Regions from separate parts of the Streptomyces sp. NPDC093260 genome, predicted to be linked through region 3. Evidence: riboswitches for the same ligand, from Rfam matches in the RefSeq annotation. Region 3 holds a riboswitch; each other region holds the start of a gene.

The links. Region 3 has a riboswitch for cyclic di-AMP ahead of AB0N63_RS33950 (M23 family metallopeptidase). Riboswitches for the same ligand answer to the same signal wherever they lie in the genome.
Positions count from the first base shown of each region.
Region 1: it holds a riboswitch for cyclic di-AMP, as region 3 does, so the genes downstream of both, AB0N63_RS26765 (C40 family peptidase) here and AB0N63_RS33950 (M23 family metallopeptidase) in region 3, are expected to answer to the same signal.
Region 2: it holds a riboswitch for cyclic di-AMP, as region 3 does, so the genes downstream of both, AB0N63_RS29285 (transglycosylase family protein) here and AB0N63_RS33950 (M23 family metallopeptidase) in region 3, are expected to answer to the same signal.
Region 4: it holds a riboswitch for cyclic di-AMP, as region 3 does, so the genes downstream of both, AB0N63_RS05855 (M23 family metallopeptidase) here and AB0N63_RS33950 (M23 family metallopeptidase) in region 3, are expected to answer to the same signal.

Region 1 covers NZ_JBFBEK010000024.1:98,903-105,966, reverse strand. The annotation lists gene AB0N63_RS26775 (ANTAR domain-containing protein) at 1-140, opposite strand, end outside; gene AB0N63_RS26770 (hypothetical protein) at 468-815, shown strand; cyclic di-AMP (ydaO/yuaA leader) riboswitch at 1,220-1,433, shown strand; gene AB0N63_RS26765 (C40 family peptidase) at 1,437-1,910, shown strand; gene AB0N63_RS26760 (ATP-binding protein) at 2,767-3,213, opposite strand; gene AB0N63_RS26755 (helix-turn-helix transcriptional regulator) at 3,484-4,344, shown strand; gene AB0N63_RS26750 (DUF397 domain-containing protein) at 4,372-4,602, shown strand; gene AB0N63_RS26745 (8-amino-7-oxononanoate synthase) at 4,644-5,771, opposite strand; gene bioB (biotin synthase BioB) at 5,920-7,064, shown strand, end outside.
Region 2 covers NZ_JBFBEK010000029.1:80,318-87,381, forward strand. The annotation lists gene AB0N63_RS29260 (PRC and DUF2382 domain-containing protein) at 1-473, opposite strand, end outside; gene AB0N63_RS29265 (Ppx/GppA phosphatase family protein) at 566-1,507, opposite strand; gene AB0N63_RS29270 (DUF501 domain-containing protein) at 1,504-2,061, opposite strand; gene AB0N63_RS29275 (septum formation initiator family protein) at 2,081-2,554, opposite strand; gene eno (phosphopyruvate hydratase) at 2,755-4,041, opposite strand; gene AB0N63_RS29285 (transglycosylase family protein) at 4,353-5,084, opposite strand; cyclic di-AMP (ydaO/yuaA leader) riboswitch at 5,089-5,254, opposite strand; gene AB0N63_RS29290 (transglycosylase family protein) at 5,437-6,555, opposite strand; gene AB0N63_RS29295 (cytochrome P450) at 6,713-7,064, opposite strand, start outside.
Region 3 covers NZ_JBFBEK010000043.1:24,886-31,949, forward strand. The annotation lists gene AB0N63_RS33925 (hypothetical protein) at 1-378, shown strand, start outside; gene AB0N63_RS33930 (dolichyl-phosphate beta-glucosyltransferase) at 522-1,697, shown strand; gene AB0N63_RS33935 (hypothetical protein) at 1,694-3,037, shown strand; gene AB0N63_RS33940 (dihydrofolate reductase family protein) at 3,203-4,456, shown strand; tRNA gene AB0N63_RS33945 (tRNA-Met) at 4,504-4,577, shown strand; cyclic di-AMP (ydaO/yuaA leader) riboswitch at 4,992-5,149, shown strand; gene AB0N63_RS33950 (M23 family metallopeptidase) at 5,161-6,228, shown strand; gene AB0N63_RS33955 (aldo/keto reductase) at 6,335-7,064, shown strand, end outside.
Region 4 covers NZ_JBFBEK010000003.1:367,409-374,472, forward strand. The annotation lists gene AB0N63_RS05840 (DNA topoisomerase IV subunit A) at 1-1,169, opposite strand, end outside; gene AB0N63_RS05845 (pitrilysin family protein) at 1,587-2,957, shown strand; gene AB0N63_RS05850 (pitrilysin family protein) at 2,954-4,342, shown strand; cyclic di-AMP (ydaO/yuaA leader) riboswitch at 4,566-4,728, shown strand; gene AB0N63_RS05855 (M23 family metallopeptidase) at 4,741-5,499, shown strand; gene AB0N63_RS05860 (GntR family transcriptional regulator) at 5,761-6,420, shown strand; gene AB0N63_RS05865 (HPr family phosphocarrier protein) at 6,776-7,057, opposite strand.

The DNA.
Region 1 (7,064 bases), on a different contig from region 3:
GCCTGGTCGATGACGGCGTGCGAGGTCAGGGCGCGCTGCAGCTGGTCGATCTCCTCGTGCAGCCGTTCGTGCTCCAGCACCAGGTCGGTGGTGGACAGCAGCTGGAGGGGGTGCCGCCTGGACATCGCGAAGAACACCATTGCAGATCCCCTGGGTCGTCGAACGGCCGGAGTTCCATCTCCAGCTTGCTCCAGGAGGGCGACGCGCACGACCGGAAGCCGACCGGCCGAGGGGTGCCGCCGGGTTGTGTACGTCCTGTACCTTCTCGACACCCGCGCCCCGCGCGGGGGCCGAGGACCGTCGCACGGAGGGCTGCGCCATGGACCGACCGTCCGCCCGCCGCATCACCCCGGAGGCCGTGGAGCGCGTGAGCGGAACCGTTCGGACGCCCCCGCCCCGGACGCCCGCTCCCCGGACGCTTGCTCCCCGGACGCCCGCTCCCGCCACGGTCGCGGGGTGAGCCGCCGATGCCGCCGCCCGCCCCGCCCGGACTGCCCGGGCCGTCCGCCGGACCGCCCTCGGAACCGCCGCTGCCGGCGCTGACCCGCGCCGAGTCGGAGCTGATCGACCGTTACCTCGTCGCGGTGGATCTGCTGGGCCGGATCAATCCGGGGCGGCACGAAAACACCTACAGCGGACTGAGGGCCGCTCAGGCGCTCGTCCGCGCGGCGGCCGAACTGCGGGACGCGCTCGCGCTGATGCACCGGCGTGGCGAGACCGAGCTGCACACGGCCACCCTGGCGCGAGCACTGCGGGCGCTCGACGGCGAGCGGCGGGCCGCCCGCGTCACCCTGCCGCCCCAGGACCCGAGTTGACGTACCCACAGACGTGCCGCCGTCGTGCCCGCAGGCGTGCCCCCGCCGTGCCCACCGATGCGCCTCGGACGCTCCCTCGGTGCGCTCGCATCACCGACGGAGCCGACACCCGCGGGCGGGACCCGAAACGGACCAAATGACGTACCGCCTTTCGGCGTAGATACACACCCTGTTTCGGCGTCTCCGCGGTTGCGCAACTCGCCTGCACGGATGGCGGAATACGCCGTTCCGCCGCTGGTCCGGGCCTCGCCGCGGGAGGACACAGTCGTTCGAACGCGCGAGTGTCCACCCGAACGGGTGAGTGGTGAGTAACAACACAAATCCTCGGTTGCGTTGGGATTTTCGGACATCCGTAGGTGAAGATCCCTGTCTGACGACAAGCCCCCGCCACAGCGGCGGGGCGGTCCGGGCGGACGCCGAGTCCTGCCGCCGCACGGACGACCGGTCGACGGGAGTGGATCGGCAGGAGTGGAGGACCCGAGCACGACGGGTCGCCGGAACGGTCACGCCATGGCCGGGTCGAGCAGCCCTTGGGGTGAAGCCGCAGCGATGCGGCCGGGCAACTTCGCCAGCCCGAATCCGACAGGTCATCCTTCACAGGCGGCTGACGAAGGGTTGCGCATGACTGCGCTCAATCGTGTCCCGTCGTTCATGGCCCGGGCCGGCACGGCCTCGGCCCTGACCATCGCCGCCGTCGGCGGTTCGATCGTGGTGCCCGGCGCCGCCTCCGACGCCTCGGCCGCGACTCTCGCGACGAAGGCGCTCCAGATCGCCGCGTCCAAGAAGGGCTCGCCCTACCAGTGGGGCGCCACAGGACCGCGGCGGTTCGACTGCTCCGGGCTCACGCTGTACTCGTTCAAGCGGGCCGGCAAGAAGCTGCCCCGCACGGCCGAGCAGCAGTACAACAAGACCCGCCACATCTCGGCGGGCAGCCGCCGCGCCGGCGACCTGGTGTTCTTCCACTCGGGCTCGTACGTCTACCACGTCGGCATCTACGCCGGCGCGGGCAAGATCTGGCACGCGCCGAAGACCGGGGACGTGGTGCGGCTGCAGAAGATCTGGACGAAGAGCGTGTGGTACGGGCGGGTCAGCTGACCCGCCCGAGGGCGGCGGCCCGGGTGACCGCCCGTCACCGCCGCCGGGCCGGCTCGCCGCCGCGCCCCCGGGCCCTGCCGCTCCGGGCCGGTCCGGCCCCCGCTGCGGTTTGCCGACCGGCGCGTCGGCCGCGGGCCGCGGTCCGACGCGGTCCACCGGCCGACGCGGCCGGTGACCGCCGGCGGTCACCGCCGTGGACCGCCCACCGGCCGACACGCACCGCCCGCGCCCGCCCCGTGCCCGGCGGCCCGCACCCGCACCCGCACCCGGGTACGGGGTCCGCTCCGGCCGTGCGCCGACCGGCGTCACGGCCACCGGGGCTACGGCGCTACGGCGCTACGGCGGCTACGGCCGGGATGGTCACGGCCATCGGCGGCCACGGCCGTCCGCCGTCCGCCGTCTGCCGTCTGCCGTCCGCCGTCCGCCGTCCGCCGTCTGCCGTCTGCCGTCTGCCGTCTGCCGTCTGCCGTCTGCCGACCGTCGCGGACCGCCCGGCCACTCGTGGTGCTCCGTCCGCAAGCCGTCCCACGGTCGCGACCGGAAGCCGAGCGACCGCCGCTGCCGGAAACCGACCCGGCGTCCCACACCCGGAAGCCGGTCCACCACCGCGGCTGCGAGCCGACTCGGCCGCAGGGCCGCAGGGCCGACCCGGCGGCACGGTCACCGGCGTCCGGTCGACGCGCTCACGGCCGCAGGCCGTGGCAGCCGCGGCCCGTCCGGGCCACCGCGGCCGCGGGTCAGCGGGCCCTTCCGGCGTGCGCACCCGCCCCGCCGGCCATGCACGGCACGCCCGCCCTCGCGGTCGTGGACGACCCGGTCGCTCGGGGCGTACGCCGCGCCCCGCTCCCGCCGCCGCTCAGCTCGCCGTCGCCGGGCGGTGGTCCCGTGGGGTCCACGGGAGTTCGATGCAGACCGTCTTGCCGCCCTCGCGGGTGGGTCTCACGCTCAACCTGCCGCCGCACTCCGCGGCGAGCCACCGGATGATCACCATGCCCCGGCCGTTGTCCTGCTGGACGGCGGCCGGCAGCCGCTTCGGGAACCGGGGGTGGCTGTCGGTCACCCCGATGCGCAGCAACTCGTCCCGCTCCAGAGCGAGGTCGACCGTGAAGGTGGGCGACTGCCCGAGAGTGTGCTGGACGGCGTTGGTGGCGAGCTCCGAGACGATGAGCCGTACGGTGTCGGCGGTCTCCGTCCGCGCCGGCAGACCCCATTCCGCCAGGGTGTCCACCGCGTAGGAGCGGGCGGCGGAGACCGAGGCGGGATCGCTCGGCAGAGTGACGGATGCTTCCAGGAGGTCTGCCATGGCGATGTCGTCCCTTTCCCACGGGGCCGTGGTCCGACACGGAGCGGATGGTTCGAGTACGGTCCCGGACTGGTGCTTCGCCGTCAGACTGCCATCACCACGCGGGTCCTGGTGGCGATCCACCGGGATATGCATATATCTGTCGCTCGAAGCGGTGAACTCTGCGACGGCCGACCGTATGCGGCAGGACTCTCCTCGCACCCGCGGGAACCGGTCCCGCCCGGCGCGGCGCGGTCCGTCGCGGGGAGCCGGAGGGAGGAAGGAGAGCCCATGCAGCACGGTCCCGTGGTGCGCCGCCGCAAGCTGGGCGCCGAACTGCGCGCACTGCGCACCGGCGCGGGTCTCACCAGCGGGCAGGCGGCCCGGCTGGTGGGCTGGCACCAGTCGAAGGTGAGCCGGATCGAGACCGGCACCAGCGGTACGAAGCCGGCCGACGTGCGGCTGCTGCTGGACGCCTACGACGTCCATGACACGCAGTTGCGGCGGCTGCTGCTGGCCCTGGCCGGCTCCGAGGACGGCGACGGCCGGCACCGCTGGTGGCACGCCTACCGCGGGGTCCTGCCCCCCACCTACCGAGACTTCATCAGCCTGGAGTCGCAGGCGACCGCGATGCGCACCCTGGAGACCACGGTCGTGCCCGGACTGCTCCAGACTCCCGAGTACGCCCGTGCGGTGACCCGGGCCGCCGTGGAGGGCCTCGACGAGGAGCGGCTGGACGCGCTGGTCGAGGTCCGGCTCGGCCGCCAGCACGTCCTGCGGGCCGATCCGCCGCTGGAGCTGAACGCGGTGCTCGACGAAGCCGTACTCCATCGTGAGGTGGGCGGCCCGGAGGTGATGGCGCGTCAGCTGGAGCGACTGGAGGAGGCGGCGCGGCTCCCGCAGGTGCGGTTGCAGGTACTGCCGTTCTCCGCCGGGGCCCACATCGGCGTCACCGGTCCCTTCGTCATCTTCTCTTTTTCTCACACTACTGATCTGGATGTGGTCGTTCTCGACCACTTGACGAGTAGCCACCATCTCGATCGGAAAGAAGACCTAGAGGCCTACACCGAGGCCTTCGACGCTCTTCGGTTCCACGCCCTGTCGGCCGAGGACTCGTCGGACTTCATCGCCGGGATGCGCCAGACCATGTGACGGCGCGCGACCGAACAAGGAGGCATCATGTCCGCTCCGCCGCGGCACGTACCTTCCAGCGCCGATCTCCACCGGGTGCGGTGGCTGCGCAGCAGCTACAGCACGGGAGCGAACAACTGTGTGGAGACCGCCCGACCGGCCTCGGGGCCGGGCGCCGGACTGCTCGCCGTGCGCGACTCCAAGGCCCCCGCCGGGCCCGCACTGCTCTTCTCCCCGGCCACTTGGGCGGACTTCACGGCCGCGGCGCACCGGTTCTGACCGCATTCCGCCGAGGCGACGCACGGCCGTGTCACGCCGACTCATGGTCGCGTTTCGCCGATCACCCGCACAGCGCGTTCGATCTGCGCCCCGGAGAGGTCCGCACGGGCGGTCAGTCTGAGCCGTGAGATGCCGTCGGGCACGGACGGCGGGCGGAAGCAGCCCACCGCCAGGCCCGCCGCACGGCAGTCGGCCGCCCATCGCACGGCCGCCTCCGGGGACGGCGCGCGCACGGAGACCACCGCGGCGTCCGGGCGTACCGCCTGAAGGCCCGCGGTGGTCAGGCGCGCGTGCAGGTCGGCCGCCACCGCGCGGGCCCGTTCCGCGCGCTCCGGTTCGCGGCGCAGCAGCCGCAGCGCGGCCAGCGCCGCGCCCGCCGCCGCGGGGGCGAGCCCGGTGTCGAAGATGAACGTCCGGCCCGCGTTGACCAGGTGTTCGATCACCCGGGCGGGTCCGAGGACGGCTCCGCCCTGGCTGCCGAGGGACTTGGAGAGCGTGGCCGTCACGACCACGTCGTCCGCGCCGGCGAGTCCCGCCGCGTGCGCCGCGCCGCGGCCGCCCGCGCCGAGGACGCCCAGGCCGTGGGCGTCGTCCACCACCAGTCCCGCGCCCCGCTCCCGGCAGACCTCCGCGAACCGCGCCAGCGGGGCGGCGTCGCCGTCGACCGAGAAGACCGTGTCGGAGACCAGGACAGCCGCCCCCTCGTGGGTGCCGAGCGCCTTGCGCACGGCCTCGGGGTCCGCGTGGGCGACGACCTGGGTCGTGGCGCGCGCCAGTCGGCAGCCGTCGATGAGGGAGGCGTGGTTGCCCGCGTCGGAGACGATCAGCGAGCCGTGCGGGGCGAGCGCGGTGACGGCGGCGAGGTTGGCGGCGTAGCCGGAGGAGAACACGAGCGCCGCCTCGAAGCCGCAGAACTCGGCGAGTTCGCGCTCCAGTTCGGTGTGGAGTGCGGTGGTGCCGGTGACCAGACGGGAGCCGGTGGCGCCGCCACCCCAGGTACGCGCCGCATGTGCCGCGCCCTCGGTCACCTCGGAGTGCCGGGCCAGGCCGAGGTAGTCGTTGCTCGCGAGGTCCAGCAGGGGCGAGTCGGCGGGGCGGGGGCGCAGCGTCCGTACCAGCCCGGCGCGGCGGCGTGCTTCCGCCTGCTCGTCGATCCAGCCGAACGCCATGGTTCCTCCGGGTGCTTTTGTAGGCAGTGGACAGACCCTAGCGGCCCGGCTCGCCGCCTACGGTGTGGCAATACCCACACGTCGATCCGTCTCCGTTGTGCAGACTCTCCTTGGCCGCGGGCCGTCCGGTAGGCCAGGATCGGCTTTCATGGACCTGCTGAACACGCTGGTGGACAAGGGGCTTCGGCGCGAGCTGCCGACCCGCGGGGAAGCTCTGGCCGTGCTGGCCACCTCCGACGACGACCTGCTCGATGTGGTGGCGGCGGCCGGCAAGGTGCGCCGCCACTGGTTCGGGCGACGGGTGAAACTCAACTATCTCGTCAACCTCAAGTCCGGCCTGTGCCCCGAGGACTGCTCCTACTGCTCCCAGCGGCTCGGCTCGAAGGCCGACATCCTCAAGTACAGCTGGCTCAAGCCCGACCAGGCCTCCGAGGCCGCGGCGGCGGGGCTGGCCGGCGGCGCCAAGCGCGTCTGCCTGGTGGCCAGCGGGCGGGGTCCGACGGACCGGGACGTGGACCGGGTCTCGGAGACCATCAAGACCATCAAGGAGCAGAACGAGGGCGTCGAGGTGTGCGCCTGCCTCGGGCTGCTGTCCGACGGCCAGGCGGAGCGGCTGCGCGCGGCCGGCGCCGACGCCTACAACCACAACCTGAACACCTCCGAGTCGACGTACGGCGACATCACCACCACCCACACGTACGCCGATCGGGTGGACACGGTGCACAAGGCGCACGCGGCCGGGCTGTCGGCCTGCTCGGGCCTCATCGCCGGCATGGGCGAGAGCGACGAGGACCTGGTGGACGTCGTCTACTCGCTGCGCGAGCTGGACCCGGACTCCGTTCCGGTGAACTTCCTGATCCCGTTCGAGGGAACCCCGCTCGCCAAGGAGTGGAACCTGACCCCGCAGCGCTGCCTGCGGATCCTCGCGATGGTCCGGTTCGTCTGTCCGGACGTGGAGGTGCGGATCGCGGGCGGCCGCGAGGTGCATCTGCGCTCGATGCAGCCGCTGGCGCTGCACCTGGCCAACTCCATCTTCCTGGGCGACTACCTGACCAGCGAGGGCCAGGCCGGCAAGGCGGACCTGGAGATGATCGCGGACGCCGGGTTCGAGGTGGAGGGCGCCGACCAGGTGACCCTGCCTCAGCACCGGGCGACGGCGGGCGGCGGCTGCGGCTCGCACACGGCAGCGGCCGACGGCGGTGCGCCGGAAGGCGCGGCCGGGTGCGGCTCGCACGAGGGCGGGGGCTGCGGTGCCCACGCCGACGCCGGGTGCGGGTCACACGGGGGCGGCGG
Region 2 (7,064 bases), on a different contig from region 3:
CCGGCCGCGGCACCGGCCCCGATGCCGACGCCCGTGCCCACGCCGGTGCCGGTGCCTGCACCCAAGCCGGCGCCGGTGCCCGTGCCGGTGGTCGTCGTGTCCGTGCCGGCCGTGCCCGCGGCTCCGGGGGTCGTGCGGCCGCGGCGGGCGTCGTTCCAGTCCAGGCCGTAGTAGTCGTACAGCCGGTGCTCCTCGGTCTCCGAGAGATGACCGCCCGCGTCCACGTCGATGTGCGGCGCGCCCTTGACCTTGTCCTTGCGGTACGGCACCTGGATGTGGTCCCGCACCACGGAGGCCTCCCGGGTGGGCACGAACGTCTCGTGCGTGCCGAACAGGCCCGTCCTGACGGTCACGAACTCCGGGAGCCCGGTCACGTCGTCCAGATAGACGTGCTTGGCCTCACCGATCTTGTTCCCGTCGCCGTCGTGGACCGGATGGTTCAGCACGTTCGCGATCTGTTCCCTGGTGATCATGTCTCGTCACCCTTCGTCCGGAATTGCGGTATCCGGGTACACCGGGCCGAAAGCCACGAAACAGACGCTGAGCGGAAAAGGGGACGCCGCGACTACGCCACGGACCAGGCGATGCCGTCGAGGATGTCGTGTTCGCTGACGACGACCTCTTCCGCGTCGATGCGTTCCATGATCGCCAGGAGCACCAGGGCGCCCGCGCCGATCACGTCCACGCGGCCGGGGTGCAGGGACGGGATCCCGGCGCGTTCGGCGTGCGTGGAGTGGAGCAGGCGGGTGGTGATCTCGCGGACCCGGTCGCGGGAGACACGGGAGTGGTGGATGCGCTCCGAGTCGTACTCCGGCAGGTCCTGCGCGATCGCGGCGATCGACGTCACCGAGCCGGCCAGGCCCACCAGGGTGCGCGCCGCGCGCAGCGGGACCGTCTCCTCGGCGAGGTCCAGCGCGGCCTCGACGTCGGCCCTTATCGCCGCGATCTGGTCCTCGGTGGGCGGGTCGCTCACCACCCCGTCGCGCACCAGGTGACGCTCGGTCATCCGGACGCAGCCCACGTCCACCGAGCGCGCCGCGCGCACCCGGTCCTCGCCGACGACGAACTCGGTGGAGCCGCCGCCGATGTCCACGACGAGGAACGGCTTGGCGAGATCCGCACGCCCCGTCAGTTCCCTGGTGGCGCCGGTGAAGGAGAACTCCGCCTCCTGGTCGCCGGAGATCACCTCGGGCTCGACGCCGAGGATGTCCACCACCCCACGAACGAACTCGTCGCGGTTCTCCGCGTCCCGGGAGGCGGAGGTGGCCACGAAGCGCACCCGCTCCGCGCCGTGCCGCTCGATCACCTCGGCGTACTCGCGGCAGGCCGCGAAGGTGCGCTCCAGCGCCTCCGGGGCGAGCCGGCCGGTGCGGTCGACGCCCTGGCCGAGCCGCACGATCGTCATCCGCCGGTCCAGGTCGACGAGTTCGCCCGACTCGGGGTCCACGTCCGCGACCAGCAGACGGATGGAGTTCGTACCGCAGTCGATGGCGGCGACCCTGGTCACTTGCCCTCCTCCGTCGTCTCCGTGGCGCATCCCTCACCGGCCGGCAGGCTCACGCACGGGCCCTTGCGCCACCACTCGGGCAGCATCGCGAGGGCTTCGTCGCCGAGCGGGTTCACGCCCGGACCGGCGGCCAGCGAGTGGGCGACCAGGACGTGCAGGCACTTGACCCGGTCCGGCATGCCGCCGGCGCTCGGGAAGCCGGTCAGCTCCTCGATCTCGTCCCGGCGCCGGATGTAGTCCTCGTGCGCCGCCCGGTAGGCCGCCGCCAGCTCCGGGTCGGTGGCCAGCCGCTCCGTCATCTCCTTCATCACGCCGTCGGCCTCGAGCGTGCCGATCGCCGAGGCGGCGCGCGGGCACGTCAGGTAGTACAGCGTCGGGAAGGGGGTGCCGTCGGGCAGCCGCGGGGCCGTCTCCACGACGTCCGGCTGTCCGCACGGGCAGCGGTGCGCGATCGCGCGCAGTCCGCGCGGCGGCCGCCCGAGCTGCTGCTTGAAGGCCTCGACGTCCGCGTCGGTGGGTTCGGTGCGCTCGGTGGGCGGCGGAGGGGTCTGCATGCCTGTCTTTCTCATCCGTTCACTGGCCGGCGTCGGCCTTGTCGACGCCGTACCAGACATTGGTGTACCAGGGACGGCGGGCCGTCCCCTGCTCGGCGCGGGACTGCTTGACCGGGCCCGGGTCGACCACGGTGTAGCCGGTCTCACCGGGCATCACGTAGTGCAGCCGCTGCCGGATCTGCTGCTCGGCGTACGCGTCGTCCTGCCAGCGCGCCTTGAGGTCGCGCAGCTGCTCGACCCGCTGCTGGGCCTGCTGCTTCTGCCGCTTCAGATCGGCGATGCCCTCGCGCTGGGAGACGTACTGCCGCATCGGGTACGCCAGCGCGACCACCATCGAGCAGACCACCAGCGCCAGCAGCGCCGCGCGCCCGGTGAGCCGGGAGCGTCGCGCCTGGCGCCGGGTCTGGGAGCGGTAGACGCGGGCGGCGGTCTGCTCGCCGAGCAGCCTGAGCCTGGTCGCGGTGGAGAACCGGTCCCGGTCCCGCACGGCCATCGTCTCCGCCTCCCGATCGTGTCCGTTCACACGTGCGTACGTCCCCGGACACGGTACGGGACCGCGTCCGGGGACGTACGTACGACTGGCTGAATCTTGACCTCTTGACCTCTTTGCGGCCCGTGCCGCGCGGCGGCGGCGCGGGCCGGTCAGCCTGCTCGGGCCGCTCGCCCGCCGGGCCGAGCGGCTTGCTGGCTCGCTCAGCCCTTGAAGCGCGGGAACGCGCTGCGGCCGGCGTACACCGCGGCGTCGTCGAGGATCTCCTCGATGCGCAGCAGCTGGTTGTACTTGGCGACGCGCTCGGAGCGGGCCGGGGCACCGGTCTTGATCTGACCGCAGTTGGTGGCGACGGCCAGGTCGGCGATGGTGACGTCCTCGGTCTCGCCGGAGCGGTGGGACATCATGCACTTGAAGCCGTTGCGCTGGGCCAGCTCGACGGCGTCCAGGGTCTCGGTGAGCGAGCCGATCTGGTTCACCTTCACCAGCAGGGCGTTGGCGGTGCCCTCCTCGATGCCGCGGGCGAGGCGCTCGGGGTTGGTGACGAACAGGTCGTCGCCGACGAGCTGGACCTTCTCGCCGAGCTTGTCGGTGATGACCTTCCAGCCTGCCCAGTCGTCCTCGAACAGCGGGTCCTCGATGGAGACCAGCGGGTAGGCCGCCACCAGCTCCTCGTAGTACTCCGTCATCTCGGCGGCGGAGCGCTCCTTGCCCTCGAAGAGGTACTTGCCGTCCTTGTAGAACTCGGAGGCGGCGACGTCGAGCGCCAGGGCGATCTGCTCGCCGGGGGCGTAGCCGGCTTCCTTGATGGCCTCGAGGATCAGGTCCAGGGCCTCGCGGTTGGAGCCGAGGTTCGGGGCGAAGCCGCCCTCGTCGCCGAGGCCGGTGGCCAGACCCTTGGCCTTCAGCACCTTCTTGAGGGTGTGGTAGACCTCGGCGCCCCAGCGCAGGGCCTCGGAGAAGGACTCCGCGCCGATCGGGGCGATCATGAACTCCTGGATGTCCACGTTGGAGTCGGCGTGCGAGCCGCCGTTCAGGATGTTCATCATCGGCACCGGCAGCAGGTGCGCGTTGGGGCCGCCCAGGTAGCGGAAGAGCGGGAGGTCGGACGCCTCGGAGGCGGCGTGCGCGACGGCGAGCGAGACGCCGAGGATGGCGTTGGCGCCGAGGGAGCCCTTGTTGTCGGTGGCGTCCAGGTCGAACATGGCCTGGTCGATCAGCCGCTGCTCGGTGGCGTCGTAGCCGACCAGCTCCGGGCCGATCTGCTCGATCACGGCGAGGACGGCCTTCTCGACGCCCTTGCCCTGGTAGCGGTTCGGGTCACCGTCGCGCAGCTCGATGGCCTCGAAGGCGCCGGTGGAGGCGCCGGACGGGACGGCGGCACGACCCGTGCTGCCGTCGTCGAGGCCGACCTCGACCTCGACCGTGGGGTTGCCTCGGGAGTCCAGGATTTCCCGGGCTACGACGACGTCGATGGACGGCACGAGCATCTCCTTCGTGGATGTGACGCTTGAAGTGCGGGGCAGGTGTGCCTTGCGGCTAGAGCCTAACCGTCCCGGGGCGCCGACCGGCCGACCGACCGTCCCGTGGACAGGGTGACGCTACACATTGTTCCAGCACGGAACAAAGGGGCCGGTGACGGGGCCGGGAACAGAAGGTGAAAAAGCCCCGCCCCGGTGCGTACGGGGGAGAACGCACCGGGGCGGGGAGCCCGTGGGGACGGGGGGTCAGCCCCGTGTGGACGCCACCATGGTGGCGCTCACGCCGGGGCGGGGCCGGTGAGCGGGCCCGCGGCCTGCTGTCACTTCAGGTGCAGCTGCTGGCCCGGGTAGATGAGGTCGGCGTCCTGGACGATGTCCTTGTTGAGCCGGAACAGCTTCTCCCAGCCGCCCTGGACGTGGTGCGCGGCGGCGATGGAGCTGAGGGTGTCGCCGGCGACCACCTTGTACTCGCCGTCGCCCTTCGCGACCTTCTTGCCGGTCGGGGTGGTGACGGTCTTCTTCGGAGCCGGCCGCGTGGCGGAGCGGTTGGCGCTCTGCTGCTCGGTGGAGCGGCCGGCGGCGCTGCTCCCGGACGAGCCGCTGCTCTTCGAGCTGCTGCCGGAGTCGTTGCCCGACGAGGAGGAAGAGGACGAGGAGGAGCTGGTGTCGCCCGAGTACGAGGCGCCGGACAGGCCCTTGCCGCAGACCGGCCAGGCGCCCTTGCCCTGGCCCGCGAGGACCTTCTCGGCGACGGCTATCTGCTGCGACTTGCTCGCCAGGTCGGCGCGCGAGGCGTAGGCGGTGCCGCCGTACGCGGCCCAGGTGGAGTTGGTGAACTGCAGGCCGCCGTAGAAGCCGTTGCCGGTGTTGATCGACCAGTTGCCGCCGGACTCGCACTGCGCGACCGCGTCCCACTCGGAGGCGGTGGCGGCGGAGGCGTTGCCCGCGGCCATCAGCGGCGCGGCCACGGCGGCACCGGTGACTCCGGCGAGCGCGATGGCCCGGGTGGCCTTGGAGGGACGACGGTGCTTGCCCTTGCTGGAAAACAGCATGGTTGGATCCCCTCACCGACGCCTGCGAGGTGAGCTGTCGGGTTCGGGCCGGTTGAGTTGCCCGGCCGCGCCCTCGATGAGGCACGGCTTCACCCCCAGCCGCTCCGGTCAACCGACCGGCGCGGCAACTTACCTGGGTCCCCCGCTCCTGCCTGCGGCGCGTGACGCGACGACTGTTCCCGTACGGCCGCTGGCAGGATTCGGCGTTGCGGCCGCCGGGGCTCGCGGTGGCGAGCGATCACGACCGTAGACACGCGATCGACGGAATTTCAAAGACGATCAGGGCTTCTGAGACTCATCCCACACTTTCACCGAAAGGGACATTCGGCGCGAAGCGTGACGTGAACTCCCCCTAGTTTGCGGCGTTTTCGGCGGGGACATCCAGGGTCTGACCGGCGGCGACGCGGTTCGGGTCGGAGCCGATGACGCTCTGGTTGGCGGCGTAGAGCGCGTGCCATCCACCGTCCACGTCAAGGGAGTCGGCGATGGAGGCGAGGGAGTCGCCGGAGCGGACGGTGTAGGAGCCGCCGACCGTGTCGGTGGCGAGTCCGTCGGTCCGGGAGGCGTGCCGACCGCCCGCGGCGGCCGCGGAGTCGCCAGCGGGGTCCTCGGCGGCGCTGCCGCCGCGATGCCGGCCGCCGCCCAGCGCCCCGGTGTCCACGAGGGCCGAAGAGCCCACCACCTGCTGGGGGTTGACCGAGTAGTCGGAGTCGCCGGACCCGGCACCCGCCGAGGGGGTCGTACCAGGCGTACCGGACGTGTGGGATGTGTCGGACTTGGCCGTGTCGTCCTTCTTCGTGGGCGAGGAGGGCGAAGTGGACTGCTTCGCGGCGGGGTCGTCGGGCCGGTCCGCCGAACGGGACGTACCGGGCGTACCGGACGGCGAGTCCGTCGTGTCGCCGTCGGCGGCGGTGGAACCGGACGAACCGGTGGAGTTGGACGAACCGTGGGACGAGTCGGACAGGCCGGGGTCCTCGTCGCCGGACGAACCGGAGGTACCGGATGAACCGGACGACTTGCCGGTGCCTGTCGCGCCCTTCCCGGAAGTGGTGGGCGCGGAACCGCCCACGCCCGTGTCGACCTCGGCCGCGCCCGAACTCCTGGTGAGCCCGGCGAGCAGCCCGCAGGTGTGCCAGGCGCCCGGGCCGCGGTCGGCGAGTATCTTCTCGGCCACGGCTATCTGCTGGGACCGGCTGGCCTGGTCGGGGCTCGCCGCGTACGCGAGGCCGCCGTACTGCTCCCAGTCGTCCTGCGTCAGCAGCAGGCCCCCGTAGTAGCCGTTGCCGTTGTCGGCGCTCCAGGAGCCGCCGGTCTCGCACTGCGCCACCTTGTCCCACGTGGTGCCGTCGGCCGCGCTGGCGCCGGAGGCGGCGACGAGCGGGATGGCGATGGCCGAGCCGGTGACGCCGGCGGCGACGAGGAGGGCCGGAGCCTGGCGGGGGCGACGGTGACGACCGTTCCCGGAGAGCATGCGGAGACCTTTCGGCGACAACGGTGACGGCGCGGCGGGCGGTGACCGCCGCCGCGCTGATGCGTGAAGGTAGCCGCTCCCGATCACTTGTCACAAGTTAATGCCGCGTAGATCACGTGAACATCACATAGTTGAACTCGTATCAGCTTTGCGTTCGTCAAGGAGACGTGGAAGGGGGCGGGGCGGGAGTCCGGTCGGGGCCCGGGGCGGGGTCGCGAGTGGAGCCGGGGACGGGGTTCGGGGTCGGGGTCGGGGTCGGGGTGAAGCGGACCGGGAGGGTGCGCAGGCCGCGCATGATGAGGCCGCCGCGCCAGCGCAACTCCGCCGGGTCCGCGTCCAGTCGCAGGTCGGGCAGCCGGGTGAGGAGGGTGGCCAGCGCGGTCTGGCCCTCCAGCCGGGCGAGCGGCGCGCCGAGGCAGTAGTGGATGCCGTGGCCGTAGCCGAGGTGCTGGTTGTCCCGCCGGGCGAGGTCCAGGGTGTCCGGGTCGGCGAACCGCTCCGGGTCCCGG
Region 3 (7,064 bases):
CTCGGTGTGGCGCTGTTCCTGCCCGGCCGGCCCGTCCACGAAGAACCCGGCGCGCCCGCCGTCCCCCGGCCCGCGTCGGTGCCCTCGGCCCCGGTGCCGCCCTCCACCTCGCCGTCGTACCCGCCCACCACGGCGCCCGCGCCGCCGGACACGGCCGCCGCACCGGACACGTCCGCGAGCGGACGGCCCACTTCGGAACCCCTGACCGCGCCGCCGCCGTCGACCTCGCTCCCCGCCACCGGCCCGGTGACCCAGAGCCCGCCGGACCCGGGGGCGACCCGGACCGAGCCGCCGCCGTCCTCCGTCGGGACCTTCCGCACAGGGACGTCCCCCACTGAGACCTCCCTCGCCGGGCCGTCCGGCCGATCCGCCCGCTGAACAGAAGAGGACCCACCGTGACAGAGACCGGCCTCGACGCCGCGCCGGGCACCGGCCGTCCGCCCCGTCCTCCCGTACCGGCTGCGCCCTGCCCCGCACCGACACCGCCGCACCGCCCCGGGTGCCTACCGGACGCCGGGCCCGTGTCCGACGCCGGGGACGTGTCCGGCGCCCCGCCCCTACTCGACGTCGTCGTACCGGTGTTCAACGAGGAGACCGATCTGGAGCCCGGCGTGCGGCGGCTCCACACACACCTGCGGGAGACCTTCCCCTACGCGTTCCGCATCACCGTCGCGGACAACGCCAGCACCGACGCCACGCCCCGCATCGCCGCCCGGCTGGCCGGCGAACTCCCCGAGGTACGGTGGCTGCGGCTGGCCGAGAAGGGGCGCGGCCGGGCGTTGCGCGCCGCCTGGTCGCGGTCGGAGGCTCCCGTGCTGGCCTATCTGGACGTGGACCTGTCCACCGAGTTGACGGCACTGCTGCCGCTGGTCGCCCCGCTCGTCGCCGGTCACTCCGACCTCGCGATCGGCACCCGGCTCGCTCCCGGCGCACGGGTGGTCCGCGGGGCCAAACGGGAGGTCATCTCCCGCTGCTACAACGCCGTTCTGCGCCTCACCCTCGGCGTGGGCTTCTCCGACGCCCAGTGCGGGTTCAAGGCGGTGCGCCGCGAGGTCGCCGGGCGACTGCTGCCGCTGGTGCGGGACACGGAGTGGTTCTTCGACACCGAACTGCTGGTGCTCGCCGAGCGGTCCGGGCTGCGCATCCACGAGGTGCCGGTGGACTGGGTGGACGACCCCGACAGCCGGGTGGACCTCCTGCCCACCGCGCTCGCCGACCTCCGCGGCATCGCCCGGATCGCCCGCCGCCCGGCCCGCACGGCGCTCGCCGCGGCCGCCGACCCTCTTCCGACGGCCGGTCCGCCTCCGGACGGCGGCGAGCCCTGGCCGGCACCGGTCGCCGCCCGCGCCCGGCGCTACGCCGGCGTCGCGGCCCTGGCCGTCCTCGCGCACCTCCTCCTGTACGCGGCGCTGCGCCCGGCCGCCGGTGCGCAGAGCGCCAACGCGCTGGCCGTCCTCGTCTGCGCCCTCGCCGGACCGGCCGCGCACCGGCGGGTCACGCTGCCGGCCGCGCTCCTGCTCACCGGCGGCACCCTCACGGCCCTGCACCACACCGCGCCGTCCGCCGCCCACCGCACCGAACTCGCCGCCCTGCTCGCCGCCGACCTGGTCGTGGCGCTGCTGCGTTCCCCGTTCCGGCGCGCCCGTGCGGCGCGCGCCGGAACCCCCCGTCGCCACACGGGAGCCGCGGCCTCATGAACCGGGAGCACATCGAGAACGCCGGGCACATCGCGAGCGCCGGGCACGTCCGGCAGAGCACCGGCGGCCACCCACGCCCGTACGTCACCCCGGGCGCGTCCACGGCCGCCGGCGCGCCCGGGCACACCCCTGCCCCGCCCCCGGGCGCGCCCCTGCGCGCGTCCCTGCTCCACGCCGCCCGCCGCCACGGCCCCGTCCTGGCCGTCTACGGCACCCTGAAGCTGGCCGGGTTCCTGGTCTTCCTCCACCTGCTCGACTCCGCCGGCGACTACCGCGCCAAGCCCGTCCGCTTCGGCGGCGGCGCCCACCCCTGGGACGTCCTGGCCACCTGGGACGGCTGGTGGTACCAGCAGATCGCCGCGCACGGCTACCACCCCGTGCTGGAGGCGATCCCCGGCGCGACCGGCCTGATCACCGTCCGGGAGAACTCGGCGGCGTTCTTCCCGCTCTACCCGGCCCTGATACGGCTGGTCTGCGAGGTCACCGGCCTGGGCACGTACGGCGCCGGGATGCTGGTCTCGATCGTCGCGTCGTTCGCCGCAGCCCTGGGGATCCACACGCTCACCGAGCGGTTCGGCGGCCGGCGGGCCGGGCTCGCCGCGGCCGGGCTGTGGGCCGTGTGGCCCGGCTCCGGCGCGGAGTGGGCGGTCTACTCCGACTCGCTCTACGTCGCCCTCGCCGTCTGGGCCTGCCACGCCGTCCTCACCCGCCGCTGGCTCACCGCCGGCGTCCTGACCCTCCTCGCCGGACTCAACCGTCCCACCGCCGCCGCGCTGATCGCCGCTCTCGCCGTGGCCGCCCTGCTCGCGCTGTACCGGCGCGAGGACGGTGGGCGCCCGCTGGCCGCGCTGCTCGTCGCCCCGCTCGGCCTGGCCGGCTACCTCGCCTGGGTGGGCCACCGCATGGGCGACTACGGCGGCTACTTCAAGCTCCAGAGCGGGGCATGGGCCCACTCCTTCGACTACGGCAAGCACACGCTGCACGTGCTCACCTCGTTGCCGGTGGGCCACTACGACTACGTCTTCGCGTACCCGTTCGAGGACCTGATCGGCGTCGCGGTGGTGCTGCTGGCGGTCGCCCTGCTCGTGCTGCTGATCCGGCTGCGGCCACCGGCCGCCCTGGTCGTCTACACGGTCCTGACCATGGCGCTGGTCCTGGGCAGCCAGCAGATCTTCGGCAACGTCTCGCGCTATCTGCTCCCCGCCTTCCCGCTGTTCCTCCCGCTCGCCCTCGCCCTGCGCCGGCTCCGACCTGCCGTCCTGTACACGCTGCTCGGCATCGCGGCGCTGGCCTCCGGCTCGTATGCGGGGTACGCCCTCTTCGAACTCGGCATTCCGTAGATCCGTAGCTCTGTGGGCAGGGCCGGCGCGCACGGGTGCGGGTGGCCGCGTGCGGCGGACGGCTCCGCCAGACTGGGACCACGCGCCCCGTCCGCCCGCCCGGCCGTCCGGCCCGGTCCCCCTCACCTCGCCCGCCCCCCGTCCCGGCTCCTGGAGAATGCGTCGATGCCCCTCCCGTACGTCCTGCTGTCCGCCGCCGTCTCCCTCGACGGCTACCTGGACGACACCGGCCCCGACCGCCTCCTGCTGTCCGGCCCCGCCGACTTCGACCGGGTGGACGAGGTACGGGCGTCCGTGGACGCGATCCTCGTCGGCGCCGGCACCCTGCGCGCCGACAACCCGCGGCTGCTGGTCAACTCGCCCGAGCGGCGCGGCGCCCGGGTCGCCGCCGGGCAGCCCGAGTACCCGCTGAAGGTCACGGTCAGCGCCTCCGGCGAGCTGGACCCCCGGGCGCGCTTCTGGCACACGGGCGGCGCCAAGGCCGTCTACACGACCGACGCGGGCGCCGAACGCCTGCGCCGCACGGGCCTCGCCCCGGCCACCGCGCCCGCCGACCGGCCGTCCTCCCCGCCTGCTGACCAGCCGTCCCCCATGCCCGCCGTCGCCCCGCCGCCCCCCGCACAGCCCGGTGCCGCGGAGACCGGCCCCGTCCACATCGTTCCGCTCGGTCCCGAGCTGGACTGGCGCCGCCTGCTGGAGCACCTGCACGACGTGTTCGGCGTGCGCCGGCTCATGGTCGAGGGCGGTGGCACGATCCACACGCAACTGCTTCAGCGGCAGCTCGCCGACGAGGTGCAGCTCGTGCTGGCCCCGCTGTTCGTGGGTGACCCCGCCGCGCCCCGGCTGTTCGGGCCGGGGGCGTACCAGCGCGGGCGCCTGCGGCTGGTGGAGACCCGGGCCGTCGAGGACGTGGTGCTCATGCGGTACGAGCCCACGGCGCCCGGCCCGGGCGGCCGGACCGTGCCCGCGGACCGGCACTGGCTGCGGATCGCCTGCGAGCTGGCGCTGCTGTGCCCGCCCTCGGCGACGGCGTTCAGCGTGGGTGCGGTGGTCGTCGCCGCCGACGGCACCGAGCTGGCGCGGGGCCACTCGCGGGAGGCCGGCGATCCCGTCGTGCACGCGGAGGAGGCGGCGCTGGCCAAGATCGATCCGGCGGACCCCCGGCTCCCGGGGGCCACGGTGTACAGCAGCCTGGAACCGTGCGCCCGACGCGCCTCCCGGCCGCGCCCGTGCGCCCGGCTGATTCTGGACGCCGACGTGCGGCGCGTGGTCACGGCCTGGCGGGAGCCGGACACGTTCGTCGAGGCGGCCGACGGGGCCGGCATCCTGGCGGCGGCCGGGGTGGAGGTCGTCGTCCTGCCGGAGTTCGAGGCGGCGGCCCGGGAGCCGAACCGGCACCTGGAGACGGGGCGCCGGTGAACGTGTGTGCAACCAGTCCCGAACATGGGATACACTGGTTTCACCGACGCGGGGTGGAGCAGCTCGGTAGCTCGCTGGGCTCATAACCCAGAGGTCGCAGGTTCAAATCCTGTCCCCGCTACTGAAGACTCAGGGCCGGAATCCGATCACAGGATTCCGGCCCTGAGTGTTTTCCGCGCCTGCCCGGGTCGTGCGCGTCTCGCGCGCCACACCTCATGCCGCACGCGCGTCCCGGCACCACACCACACGGCACCTCACCTCCCCCTCGGTGCTGTCACCGCACGTGAGCGGATGGTCCCCCTCCGCATAACAACTGACACACCATCACATCGCGCCGAGCGCCGACAGTGGTGAGCGGGGCTACGTGCATGGCCTGATCCTTGATCAACTCGCCCGACTTGCGACCCCCGTGGGTGTTATGTCTTGGCCAAAAAGGTTTAACGATCAAGACGGGCGGCTTGGAATCAAACCCCCGCGTCTATTAACGTTCGATAACGCAGCGCGGTCGTCCCAGCCGTCACAAGAGGCGGCTCCGTGCGCGCACGCGCCGAATCCCGCGAGGGAACCGGGGAACCACCACCTTGGGGTGAATCGCACGTCGTCCGCCGTGCCGTCATGGCCGGTCGACGCGCGTAGGAGACCTTCCCGCTCCGAACCCGTCAGCTAACCCGGTAGGCGACGCGGAAGGAAAGGAGCACGCCCGCGTGGCGTCCAACCGGCCAGCCTCCGAAGCCCCGTTCATGCCGAGCCAGCGCACCGAGTCCTTCGGTTACGGCGAGCGGCGTCCCGACGAGGGCCCCTGGGAGGAGTGGAACCCCACCGAGGAATCCCTCCGTCCCGTACGCGGCCGGCATCGCGTCGCCAAGCAGCGCGGCGGCGGGCTCGCGCGCAGCTCCACCGTCCTCGGCGTCGGTGTGATCGCCGCCGTCGGCGCGGGCGGCATGGCCAGCGCCAACACCGGCAAGCCGCCGGTCTCCATCTCCCTGCCCGACCTGCCCGCCGTGGACCACCTGCCCTCGGTCGGCTCGCTCTTCGACGACTCCGGCGAGGTCACCGCGGCCCCCGAGGGCTCGGCGACGGCGCTCAGCGACGTGGCCGAGGCCGCCTCCGTGCGGACCCAGGCCGGGCGGAGCACCACCGACGCGGGCGAGGCGCTGCGCAACCGGATCATGGCGCAGGCCGAGCAGCAGCAGGCGCAGGTCGAGGCGAAGGCCCGGGAGGCCACCGAGGCCGCCGCCGTGAAGAAGGCGCAGGCCGAAGCCGCCAAGGCCAAGGAGGAGGCTGAGGCCAAGGCCGCCGCCGAGAAGAAGAAGGCGGAGGAGGAGGCCGAGCGCAAGGCCGAGGAGGCGCGGCTGGCCGAGCTGGCCAAGCAGTACACGCTGCCGACCTCGTCCTACACGATCACCTCCACCTTCGGCCAGGCCGGTTCCATGTGGTCCTCCGGCCACCACACCGGCCTCGACTTCGCCGCGCCCACCGGCACCCTGATCAAGGCCGTCCACAGCGGCACCATCACCGAGGCCGGCTGGGCCGGCGCCTACGGCTACCGCACGATCCTCACCCTCGACGACGGCACCGAGCTGTGGTTCTGCCACCAGTCCTCGATCAGCGTCTCGGCCGGCCAGAAGGTGAGCACTGGCGAGGTCATCGGCCGGGTCGGCGCCACCGGCAACGTCACTGGCCCGCATCTGCACCTGGAGGTCCACCCGGGCGGGCAGGCCACCGGCATCGACCCGATGGCCTGGTTGAACGGCAAGGGCCTCAACCCCTGAGCCGACCTCGGACGGCGGTGGTGCCGGGCTCTGTTCGCGCGATCTTTGCGTCCCGGCCCGGCGAGGCACGGAACGGGCCGTTCCGCCGTGGCCGTTGATGTCGTACATGACTTCTCTCCGCAAGCTCGGCCAGTCCGGCCTCGAGGTCTTCCCGCTCGCCCTCGGCGGCAACGTCTTCGGCTGGACGGCCGACCAGACCCAGTCCTTCGCCGTGCTCGACGCCTACACGGCGGCCGGCGGCAACTTCGTCGACACCGCCGACTCCTACTCCGCGTGGATCGAGGGCAACCACGGCGGCGAGTCCGAGACGATCATCGGCAAGTGGATCAAGGAACGCGGCAACCGCTCCGACATCGTCGTCGCCACCAAGGTCAGCCAGCACCCCGACTTCAAGGGCCTGTCCGCCGCCAACATCAGGGCCGCGGCCGACGCCTCCCTCAAGCGCCTCGGCACCGACTACATCGACCTGTACTACACCCACTTCGACCAGCCCGAAGTGCCCGTCGAGGAGATCATCGGCGCCCTGGACGAGCTGGTGAAGGCGGGCAAGGTGCGGCAGATCGGCGCCTCCAACATCTCCGCCGAGCGCCTGAAGGCGTCCCTGGAGTTCTCCGAGCGCGAGGGCCTGGCCCGCTACGTCGCGCTCCAGCCGCACTACAACCTCGTCTCCCGCGACACCTACGAGGGCGAACTGCAGGACCTCGCCGAGCGGGCCGGCCTGGCCGCGGTGCCGTACTACGCGCTGGCCTCCGGCTTCCTGACCGGCAAGTACCGGCCGGGCGCGACGGTGGACAGCGCGCGGGCCCAGGGCGCCGCCAAGCACCTGGCCACCGAGC
Region 4 (7,064 bases), on a different contig from region 3:
TGCAGCCGGTCGCGGCGCCTGCCGCGGCGGTACTCGCTGCGCCGCCGCACCACGTCGAAGCGGTGGTCGAGATAGACCTCCAGCAGCTCCTTCAGACCCAGCGTGAGGGGCTGGCCGTCGACCAGGGCGACGTTGTTGATGCCGAAGGACTCCTCCATCGGCGTCAGCTTGTAGAGCTGCTCCAGGACCGCCTCGGGCACGAAGCCGTTCTTGATCTCGATGACCAGGCGCAGCCCGTGCTCGCGGTCCGTGAGGTCCTTGACGTCCGCGATGCCCTGGATCTTCTTCGAGCCGACCAGGTCCTTGATCTTGGCGATCACCTTCTCCGGGCCGACGGCGAAGGGCAGCTCGGTCACGACCAGGCCCTTGCGGCGGGCCGTCACGGTCTCCACCGTCACCGTGGCGCGGATCCTGAACGTGCCGCGGCCGCTCTCGTAGGCGTCCCGGATGCCGGAGAGGCCGACGATCCGGCCGCCGGTGGGCAGGTCGGGGCCCGGCACGTGCTTCATCAGCGCGTCCAGGTCGGCGTTCGGGTAGCGGATCAGGTGCCGGGCGGCCGCGATCACCTCGCCGAGGTTGTGCGGCGGCATGTTCGTGGCCATGCCGACGGCGATGCCCGACGCGCCGTTGACCAGCAGGTTCGGGAAGGCGGCGGGCAGCGCCACCGGCTCCTGCTCCTGGCCGTCGTAGTTCGGCGCGAAGTCGACCGTGTCCTCGTCGATCGACTCGGTCATCAGGCTGGTCGCCTCGGCCATCCGGCACTCGGTGTACCGCATGGCGGCCGGCGGGTCGTCGTTGCCCAGGGAGCCGAAGTTGCCGTGGCCGTCGACCAGGGGCACGCGCATCGAGAAGGACTGCGCCAGCCGCACCAGCGCGTCGTAGATCGACGCGTCGCCGTGCGGGTGGAGCTTGCCCATCACCTCGCCGACGACGCGGGCGCACTTCACGTAGCCCCGCTCGGGGCGCAGCCCCATCTCGTTCATCTGGTACACGATGCGGCGGTGCACCGGCTTCAGGCCGTCCCGCGCGTCCGGCAGGGCGCGCGAGTAGATGACCGAGTACGCGTACTCGAGGAAGGAGCCCTGCATCTCGTCGACGACGTCGATGTCGAGGATCTTCTCCTCGTACGGCTCGTCGGGCGGCGGGGTCTTCGTGCTGCGGCGGGCCATCGCTGCCGGCTCCTTGCTGAAGCGTGTGACGGGATCTGACGCGGACCATTGTGGACCGCCCGACTGACAACGCGGACCGGACCCCGCCCCTTGACCGCCGGAGGCACCGTACGCGGACCCGCCCAACACCCCCGCGCAGACCCCCCACAGACGGCCTGGCGCGCCCCGCCGCACCCCCCGCGCGCTGCCCTGCACCCCCTCACGCCCCACCACGCGCCATGGGCGCTCCCGTGCGCCGCACACGCCCTCGCCGCGCCCCGGGGCTCCCCGCGCGGCCGGTCGCCGTCCCTCTTTCGTTCTCGCTCTCGGCGTACGACGTCCGGGAACTTCGCCAGGCGTGCGCGCGCTTGCATACAGTGGCAGGACCGGCAGGAAAAGGGCGGTTTCCAGACCGCCATCGCGATCGAAGGGACGTACATGCCCATGGGTCACACGGCCACAGCCGAGGCAGGCTCCGGCGGCCTGACAGCGACCGAGCACCGCCTGGCCAACGGCCTTCGCGTGGTGCTCTCAGAGGACCACCTGACCCCGGTCGCGGCGGTGTGCCTCTGGTACGACGTCGGCTCCCGTCACGAGGTCAAGGGACGCACCGGTCTGGCTCACCTCTTCGAGCACCTGATGTTCCAGGGCTCCGCCCAGGTCAAGGGCAACGGCCACTTCGAACTGGTGCAGGGCGCCGGCGGCTCGCTCAACGGCACCACCAGCTTCGAGCGCACCAACTACTTCGAGACCATGCCCGCCCACCAGCTGGAGCTCGCCCTCTGGCTGGAGGCCGACCGCATGGGCTCGCTGCTGGCCGCCCTCGACGAGGAGTCCATGGAGAACCAGCGGGACGTCGTCAAGAACGAGCGCCGCCAGCGCTACGACAACGTCCCCTACGGCACCGCCTTCGAGAAGCTGACCGCCCTCGCCTACCCGGAGGGCCACCCCTACCACCACACGCCCATCGGGTCGATGGCGGACCTGGACGCGGCCACCCTGGAGGACGCCCGCGCGTTCTTCCGCACCTACTACGCGCCCAACAACGCCGTCCTGTCGGTCGTCGGCGACATCGACCCGCAGCAGACGCTCGCCTGGATCGAGAAGTACTTCGGCTCCATCCCCGCCCACGACGGCAAGCCCGAGCCGCGCGACGGCTCCCTGCCCGACGTCCTCGGCGAGCAGCTGCGCGAGGTCGTCGAGGAGGAGGTCCCCGCCCGCGCCCTGATGGCCGCCTACCGGCTGCCGGAGGACGGCACGCGCGCCTGCGACGCCGCCGACCTCGCCCTCACCGTCCTCGGCGGCGGCGAGTCCTCCCGGCTCTACAACCGTCTGGTGCGCCGCGACCGCACCGCCGTCGCGGCCGGCTTCGGCCTGCTGCGGCTGGCCGGCGCGCCGTCCCTCGGCTGGCTGGACGTCAAGGCCTCCGGCGACGTGGAGGTGCCGGTCATCGAGACCGCCATCGACGAGGAGCTGGCCCGGTTCGCCGAGGAGGGACCGACCGCCGAGGAGATGGAGCGCGCGCAGGCCCAGCTGGAGCGCGAGTGGCTGGACCGGCTCGGCACGGTGGCCGGCCGCGCCGACGAACTGTGCCGGTTCGCCGTCCTGTTCGGCGACCCGCAGCTCGCCCTGACCGCCGTCCGGCGCGTCCTGGAGGTGACCCCCGAGGAGGTCCAGGAGGTCGCCAAGGCCCGCCTGCGCCCCGACAACCGCGCGGTGCTCGTCTACGAGCCGACGCCCGCCGCCGCGGCCGACGCCCAGGACGCGGACGCCGCGGCCACCGACGACACCGAGGAGACGGCGAAGTGACCGAGCTGGCCACCATGGACTTCCACCCCCAGCCGCAGCCCGGCGAGGCCAGGCCGTGGGCGTTCCCGGCGCCTGAGCGCGGCGCCCTCGACAACGGTCTCACCGTGCTGCGCTGCCACCGCCCCGGCCAGCAGGTCGTCGCCGTCGAGGTGCTGCTCGACGCGCCCCTGGACGCCGAGCCGAAGGGCCTGGACGGCGTCGCCACGATCATGGCGCGGGCCTTCTCCGAGGGAACCGACAAGCACTCCGCCGAGGAGTTCGCCGCCGAGCTGGAGCGCGCCGGCGCCACCCTCGACGCGCACGCCGACCACCCCGGCGTCCGGCTCAGCCTGGAGGTGCCCGCCTCCCGGCTGGCCAAGGGCCTCGGGCTGCTCGCCGACGCCCTCAGGGCGCCCGCGTTCGCCGACTCCGAGGTGGAGCGGCTGGTGGGCAACCGGCTGGACGAGATCCCGCACGAGCTGGCCAACCCCTCCCGCCGCGCCGCCAAGGAACTCTCCAAGGAGCTGTTCCCGGCCGACGCGCGCATCTCCCGCCCGCGCCAGGGCACCGAGCACACCGTCCGCGCCATCGACGCGGCGGCCGTCCGCGCCTTCTACGACCGCCATGTACGGCCCGCCACGGCCACCGCCGTGGTGGTCGGCGACCTCACCGGCATCGACCTGGACGCACTGCTCGGCGAGACCCTCGGCGCCTGGACCGGCTCGCCGACCGAGCCGCGGCCCGTGCCGCCGGTCACCGCCGACGACACCGGCCGCGTGGTCATCGTGGACCGCCCCGGCGCGGTCCAGACGCAGCTGCTCATCGGCCGTGTCGGCCCCGACCGGCACGACCGGGTGTGGCCCGCGCAGGTGCTCGGCACCTACTGCCTCGGCGGCACCCTCACCTCCCGCCTGGACCGCGTCCTGCGCGAGGAGAAGGGCTACACCTACGGCGTGCGGGCCTTCGGCCAGGTGCTGCGCTCGGCCCCCGACGGCTCGGGCGCCGCGATGCTCGCCATCAGCGGCTCGGTCGACACGCCGAACACCGGCCCGGCCCTGGACGACCTGTTCACGGTGCTGCGCAAGCTCGCCGCGGGCGGTCTCACCGACGCCGAGCGGGACGTCGCCGTGCAGAACCTCGTCGGCGTGGCGCCGCTGAAGTACGAGACGGCGGCGGCCGTGGCGAGCACCCTGGCCGACCAGGTGGAGCAGCACCTGCCCGACGACTACCAGGCGACGCTCTATCAGCAGCTCGCCGCCACCGGCACGGTGGAGGCCACCGCGGCCGTCGTCAACGCCTTCCCGGTGGACCGCCTGGTGACCGTCCTCGTCGGCGACGCGGCGCAGATCAAGGAGCCGGTCGAGGCCCTGGGCATCGGTCAGGTCACCGTCGTCGCCGCCGAGTAGCGGCATCCGCCGCCCGCGCGGGGCGACGGCGACGCACGCGTGCGCGTGGGGCCCTGGTGACCGAAGCGTCACCAGGGCCCCGTCGTGTCCGAATTGCGGGAGAGGCTGCCTGTCTGACCTGTGGCCTGCGCTACAAAACACCGGATCCGTTTGGGAATCGAAACCGGCCCCGTCTAGCGTCGATCCGGCTGTTCGTCAGGCAGTGCGCCGCACCCGCGGCACCGGACAGTCATCGCCGAGTCCCCGTACGGCGCGAGCCAGGGGAGCCGGGGACCCACGCAGTCCCTGGGGTGAATCGGACGCCCACGCGCCGGCGAGGGGGTCCGTAGGAGACCTTCCTGCTCCGAACCCGTCAGCTAACCCGGTAGGCGAGAGGGAAGGAAAGGACCCACGTCTGCATGGCGTTCACGCGCGCCACCGGGAAGCACCGCCGGCCCAGCCGGATGCACCGCACCACCGTCCGAGCGGCGGGCGTCGCGGCCCTCACCACCACCGGCGTCCTCGGCACCCTGGCCGCCGCCCCGGCGCTCGCCGCCGAGACCCCGGCCCCCGAGGACACCGGCCTCACCCCGGTCATCACCATCGGTGACACCGTCGCCGCCAAGATCGACGCGCAGGCCGCCGCGCAGCAGCACGCCGCGGAGCAGAAACTGGCCGAGCAGGCCGCCCGCGAGAAGGCCGCCGCGCTGGCCAAGAAGGAGCGCGAGGCCAAGGAGCGCGCCGCCCGCGAGGCCGAGCGCAAGCGCCTGAACACCTTCGTGCCGCCGATCTCCGGCTCCTACGTCTCCACCGGCTACAAGACCGGCGGCTCCCTGTGGTCCTCCGGCTCCCACACCGGCGTCGACTTCCACGCCGCGAGCGGCACCACCGTGCACGCGGTCGGCGTCGGCACCGTCGTGGAGACCGGCTGGGGCGGGGCGTACGGCAACCAGATCGTGATCCGGATGGCCGACGGCATGTACACGCAGTACGGCCACCTGTCGTCCGTCGGCGTCACGGTGGGCCAGCAGGTCGTCGCGGGGCAGCAGATCGGCGTGTCCGGCGCGACCGGAAACGTCACCGGGCCGCACCTCCACTTCGAGGCCCGCACCACCCCGGACTACGGCTCCGACGTCGATCCGGTCGCCTACCTGCGCCAGCACGGTGTGAACGTCTGACCAACGGCCCGCGACCGCCGAAGAGCGCAGAGCACGACCGCACGACAAGTGCGGAAGACCACGGACGGTCCACGAAGCCCCGGCCCCGAGCCGGGGCTTTCGGCATTTCCAGCCGCCCAGGTATTTTGCTGTCCAAAAATTTCCCATGGAACCCGGCTGCCCGTCGGAAATCCCGGCGTATTGCAATAGAGTCACGGAACAGGTGTCGCCCGTCGCCGGTGCGGCACGGTGATTTGAGCGTGATTCGGGCGGAGGTCGGGAATGCGTGTTCCGGCGCACTCGGTGTGCACGGCGATCAGGGACGACATCGTCGCCGGTGTCTATGAGCGCGGCAGCCGGCTCACCGAGGAAGTCCTCGCCCGCCGCTACGGCGTCTCCCGCGTCCCGGTGCGCGAGGCGCTGCGCACCCTGGAGGCGGAGGGCTTCGTGGTGACGCGACGGCACGCGGGCGCGTGCGTGGCGGAGCCGACCGGGCAGGAGGCCGCCGATCTGCTGGACATGCACCGGCTGCTGGAGCCGCTGTGCGCCGCCCGGGCCGCCGAGCGGCGCACCCAGGCCCATCTCAAGGTGCTGCGCGGCCTGGTCAGACTGGGGCAGGAGCGGGCCGCGAGCGGCTCGGGCGAGGAGCTGCGGGCGCTCGGGGGCTGGTTCCACGAGACGCTGGCGCAGGCCTGCGACAGTCCGGCGCTGACCGCGACGCTCACCCAGCTGCGGCACAAGATCGCCTGGATGTTCGTGGTGGAGACCCCGGCCGACCCCGTCGCGGCCTGGTCCGAGCACGGCGCCATCGCGGACGCCGTGGCCCGCCGCGACGGCGAGCGCGCGCGTGCGCTGACCGCCGCGCACACCGAGCGGACGGCCGCCGTGTGCCGCGTGAGGACTTCGCAACATCCCGTAAACATGTCGGGCGCGTGGCATTAACACGGTGCCCGTATACAAAGAGGGATATCCGATCTAGACGAATTACCGCTGCCCTTTTCGCGGGTTTTCGTAATTCCCGTGAGAGTGCGGTGCGGTGGGTTCTTCGAGGCTGCCCGGAAATGCGCTGACGCGACCGCCGGAGACGTCCGGGCCGTCCGGCTCCGAAACGTCACGCGCAGAAAGCCGGACGCACGGAAACCGGGCCACACCGGATCCCGAAAGCCCCCGGCCGCGGCAACTGCGGGGTCCGCAACCGCCGGGGCCCCGGAAACGCCGAAGCCGCCCCGCCCGGCACGGGCGGCGCGGCTTCGGCGTGTGGTCCGGCAGGTGATCCAGGTGATCCGCCGGGCCCGGGTCAGACCGTCTCGGGAAGCTCCTCGAGCCCCTCGGAGACCAGCTTGGCCAGGCGGTCCAGGGCGGCGTCCGCACCCTCGGCGTCGGAGGCCAGGACGACCTCCTCGCCGCCCTGCGCGCCGAGGCCGAGGACGGCCAGCATGGAGGCCGCGTTGACGGGGGCGCCATCGGCCTTGGCGATCGTCACGGGGACGCCGGAGGCCGTGGCGGCCCGGACGAAGATGGAGGCGGGGCGGGCGTGGAGACCCTCGGCCCAGCCGACGTTGACGCGGCGCTCAGCCATGTGATGC